DNA from 2 places in the Kitasatospora sp. NPDC057965 genome. Region 2 is predicted to be linked to the other one. Evidence: riboswitches for the same ligand, from Rfam matches in the RefSeq annotation. Region 2 holds a riboswitch; the other holds the start of a gene.
The links. A riboswitch is a leader RNA that binds a small molecule or an ion and turns the genes downstream of it on or off. The one in region 2 is predicted to bind S-adenosylmethionine.
Positions count from the first base shown of each region.

Region 1: it holds a riboswitch for S-adenosylmethionine, as region 2 does, so the genes downstream of both, ACFVVU_RS28490 (aminotransferase class V-fold PLP-dependent enzyme) here and thrC (threonine synthase) in region 2, are expected to answer to the same signal.

Region 1 is NZ_JBHVPZ010000025.1:76,939-79,324, reverse strand. It holds gene ACFVVU_RS28490 (aminotransferase class V-fold PLP-dependent enzyme) at 1-1,313, opposite strand, end outside; SAM riboswitch class IV at 1,365-1,482, opposite strand; gene trpD (anthranilate phosphoribosyltransferase) at 1,590-2,386, opposite strand, start outside.
Region 2 is NZ_JBHVPZ010000018.1:186,151-188,536, reverse strand. It holds gene ACFVVU_RS24125 (glucosyl-3-phosphoglycerate synthase) at 1-654, opposite strand, end outside; SAM riboswitch class I at 829-960, shown strand; gene thrC (threonine synthase) at 977-2,257, shown strand; gene ACFVVU_RS24115 (MoaD/ThiS family protein) at 2,340-2,386, shown strand, end outside.

The sequences.
Region 1 (2,386 bases), on a different contig from region 2:
GTCCAGGCCGCGCCGTCCGTGACCAGCTCGCGGACGGCGGTCAGGAACCGGTCCACGTGCTCGTCCGGGGTGCCCGCGCCGAAGCTCACCCGGATCGCGTTCAGGCTGCGCTCGCCGGGCAGCGAGGGCTCCGGCGCGCCGCACTCCGAGGGCGCGGCCTCCTCGTCGCCGAGCAGCGTGCGGACCAGCGGGTGGGCGCAGAACAGGCCGTCGCGCACCCCGATGCCGTACTCGGCGGACAGCGCGGCCGAGAAGTGCGAGCTGTTCCAGCCCCGGACGACGAAGGAGAGCACGCCCACCCGGTCCGAGTCCGCGCCGAACAGGTTCAGCACCCGGACCTCGGGGATCTCGGCCAGCCCGGCCTTCAGCCGCGCGACCAGCGCGCGCTCACGGGCCTCCAGCGCGTCGAACCCGGCCTCGGTGAGCGCCCGGCAGGCCGAGGCGATGGCGTAGGCGCCGATGACGTTGGGCGAGCCGGCCTCGTGCCGGGCCGGGCCGGTGTGCCACTGCACGGCCACCGAGCCGTCGGCCTCCCGGGCCACCGTGCGGGTGGCGCCGCCCCCGGCCAGGTACGGGTCGGCCGCGTCCAGCCAGTCGGCCCGGCCGGCCAGCACCCCGGCGCCGAACGGCGCGTACAGCTTGTGGCCGGAGAAGGCGATCCAGTCGACGTCCAGCTCGCGCACCGAGACCCGGTGGTGCGGGGCCAGCTGCGCGGCGTCCAGCACCACCCGGGCACCGTGCCGGTGGGCGGTGCGGGTCAGCTCGGCGACCGGCCAGAGCTCACCGGTGACGTTGGAGGCGCCGGTGACGCAGAGCAGCTTCGGGCCCTCGGGCGAGGCGGCCAGCGCGGCGTCGAAGGCCTCGACCGCCTCGGCGTGCGAGCGGGGGGCGCGCAGGTAGGTGACGGGCAGACCGGCGTGCGCCCAGGGCAGCAGCGAGGCGTGGTGCTCGGTCTCGAAGGCGAACACCTGCGTCCCCGCCGGGACGGCGCCGGCCAGCAGGTTGAGCGAGTCGGTGGTGGCGCGGGTGAAGACCACCTGGTCGCCCTCGCGCAGGTCGAGGAACTCGGTGACGGTGCGGCGGCTCTGCTCGAACAGGTCGGTGGAGAGCTGCGACAGGTAGCCGGCGCCGCGGTGCACGCTGCCGTAGTACGGGGCGTAGGCGGCGACGTCGTCCCAGACCCGCTGGAGCGCCGGGGAGCTGGCCGCGTAGTCGAGCGCCGCGTAGCCGACCTTGTCACCGTTGGCGAGCGGGACCTGGACGTCGTGGCCGAGGACGGCGAGGGGGGCGCAGAGAGAGGTGCCGACGGACATGAGGATGCACTCCTGTACGGGTCAGGGACCCCGGGAGTGCTGTCGGTCCGGCGTCCGCGCTTGCCACGCGGACGATGCGCCACGTGACCCGGTCCTCACCCAGGGCACCCCGCCACGGACGGAGGGTTGCCGGACAGCCAGCTGGGGCTTGACGCTGTCGCTCATGACCTGGCGAAGACTCTAGGTCGCGTCCGTCCCGCGGTCAAACAGGAGTCCGCATCCCGGACAGCCGGAGGGGCCCGGGGGAGGGCGCTCCCCCGGGCCCCGACCACCGCGTCACGGCCGGGCGGTGGCCTCCGACCAGTGCTTCAGCAGATCGCCCGCCGCGCCGGAGTCGATGGCCGCGGCGGTGCGCCGCATGGCTGTCCCGAGCTGCTCGGCGAGCGGCGCGCCGGTCAGCTCCAGTGCCACCAGCGCGGCCGCCGAGTTCAGCAGCACCGCGTCGCGCACCGGCCCGTGCTCCCCGGCCAGCAGCCGGCGCGCGACCTCCGCGTTGTACGACGGGTCCCCGCCGCGCAGCGCCTCGATGCCGACCGGCTCGATGCCGACCTCGCGCGGGTCGAAGGTGGTCTCGGTGACGGCGCCGTCCCGGACGATCCAGACCCGCGAGGTGGTGGTGATGGTGAGTTCGTCCAGCCCGTCGTCGCCCCGGAAGACCAGCGCGCCGGCACCGCGCTGCGCCAGCACCCCGGCGATCAGCCCGGCGAGGCGGGTGTCGAAACAGCCGATGGCGTGCGAGGTCACCCGGGCCGGGTTGGTGAGCGGGCCGAGGATGTTGAAGGCGGTCGGCACCCCGAGTTCGCTGCGGGCCGGACCGGCGTACCGCATCGAGGGGTGGAAGGTGGCCGCGAAGCAGAAGGTGAGCCCGACCTCCTCGGCGATCTCGGCGACCCGGCGCGGGCGCAGGTTCAGGCTGATGCCCAGCTTCTCCAGCACGTCCGAGGAGCCGCTCGCCGAGGAGGCGGCCCGGTTGCCGTGCTTGACCACCTTGGCGCCGGCCGCCGCGGCGACGATCGCCGACATGGTGGAGATGTTGACGGTCTTGGCCCGGTCGCCGCCGGTGCCGACGATGT
Region 2 (2,386 bases):
CGAGCGCCGGGCCGCGTACTCGCCGCCGAGCGGCTGGACGAAACCGGCGAGTTCCGGCCAGTGCAGGTTGAGCAGCGGGCGGGCGACCAGCTCGGTGACCCGGCCGCCGCCGGCCGGTACGACCGCCCCGTCGGTCTCCAGCGGCCGGTCGTACATCGCCTTGACCAGCTGGATGTCCGGTTCGGTGAGCAGCGGGCCGATGATGCCGGAGACCAGGGCGGGGTCGAATTCGCGCAGGTCGGCGTCCACGAAGCAGACGATCTCGCCGCGGGTGACCAGCAGCGAGCGCCAGAGCACCTCGCCCTTGCCGGGGGCGGCGGGTATCCGGGGCAGGATCGCGTCGCGGTGGACGACGGTGGCACCGGCCTCGGCGGCGACCGCGGCGGTGGCGTCGGCGGAGCCGGAGTCGACCACCACCAGCTCGTCGACCAGCGGCAGCCGCTCCATCAGCTCGCGGCGGATGACCCGGACGATCTCGCCGACGGTGGCCTCCTCGTCCAGCGCGGGCAGCACCACGCTGACCGTGCCGGCCGGGCCGAGCGCGCGCTTGGCCGCCGGCAGCGTGTGCACCGGGCGGTCGGCCGCGCTCCACGAGCGCCGGCGCAGCCAGGACGCCGTCTCGGGGAGGAGCTCGGGGGTCGGTTCGGCGGGCACGGTGCGCTCCTCGGCGGGGTCGGGTGCGGGGGTCGGGTACGGGGCCTGGTGGGACGGGGCATCTCGCGTGGCGGACGGTGCCGTTCGGGGTTGACGCCTTCGGATACAGTCTTCGTACAGCGGTCGGACCTTCGCACGCCGGGGTCACCGCTGAGCAGGACCACAACTTCACAGAGCTCATCCAGAGGGACTGAGGGAACGGCCCGTTGACGTCCCGGCAACCTTCTCGCACGGTCGGCTTCGAGCCCCGGCGGGACAGGTGCCAATTCCGGCCCGGGCGCGACCGCGTCACGGGGAAGATGAGGAGAGAGGCCTCGCCACCATGGCTATCGACACCGCCGTACCCGTCACCGTTGACCTCGGCCCCGCCGCCCAGCTGTCCTGTCGGGAGTGCGGCACCAAGTTCCCGCTCGGTCCCAGCTTCGCGTGCCTGGAGTGCTTCGGCCCGCTGGAGATCGCCTACGACTTCGGCAGCGAGGGCGCCGAGGAGCTGCGCAAGCGGATCGAGGCCGGTCCCGCGTCGATCTGGCGCTACGCGCCGCTGCTGCCGGTGCCCGCGGACGTCGCGGGCAAGCCGAACCTGAACCCGGGCTGGACCCCGCTGGTGAAGGCCGACAACCTGGGCCGCGAGCTCGGCTTCACCGCCCAGCTGCACGTCAAGGACGACTCCGGCAACCCGACCCACTCCTTCAAGGACCGCGTGGTGGCCTGCGCGATCGAGGCGGCCCGCGCGTTCGGCTACACCACGCTCTCCTGCTCCTCGACCGGCAACCTGGCCGGCGCGGTGGGCGCGGCGGCGGCCCGGGCGGGCTTCCGGTCCTGCGTGTTCATCCCGCACGACCTGGAGCAGGGCAAGGTCGTGATGGCCGGGGTGTACGGCGGCGAGCTGGTCGGCATCGAGGGCAACTACGACGACGTGAACCGGTTCTGCTCGGAGCTGATCGGCGACCCGGCCGGCGAGGGCTGGGGCTTCGTCAACGTCAACCTGCGGCCGTACTACGGCGAGGGCTCCAAGACGCTCGCCTACGAGATCTGCGAGCAGCTCGGCTGGCGGCTGCCGGAGCAGATCGTGATCCCGATCGCCTCGGGCTCGCAGCTCACCAAGATCGACAAGGGTCTGCAGGAGCTGATCAAGCTCGGCCTGGTCGAGGACCGGCCGTACCGGATCTTCGGCGCCCAGGCGGCGGGCTGCTCGCCGGTCTCGGCCGCGTTCAAGGCCGGCCACGACGTGATCCGGCCGGTCAAGCCGGACACCATCGCCAAGTCGCTGGCGATCGGCAACCCGGCCGACGGCCCGTACGTGCTGGACATCGCCCGGCGCACCGGCGGCGCGGTGGAGGACGTGACGGACGAGGAGGTCGTGGCCGCGATCCGGCTGCTGGCCCGCACCGAGGGCATCTTCGCGGAGACCGCGGGCGGCGTGACCATCGGCGTGCTCAAGAAGCTGGTCGAGACCGGGCAGCTGGACCCGTCGAAGGAGACCGTCGCGATCAACACCGGTGACGGCCTGAAGACCCTCGACGCCGTCTCCGAGGCCGGGATGACCGCCGTGATCCGGCCGAACCTGGAGTCCTTCCGGGACGCCGGCCTGGCGACCGCCTGACCCTCGCGCCACCCACGTCCCACCCGTCCCGCCCCCAGCCCCGCCCCGGCCCCGCCCGCGCGCCCGCAACGAGGAGACCCCCATGAGCGCCAACGTCCGCATCCCGACCATCCTGCGCACCTACACCGG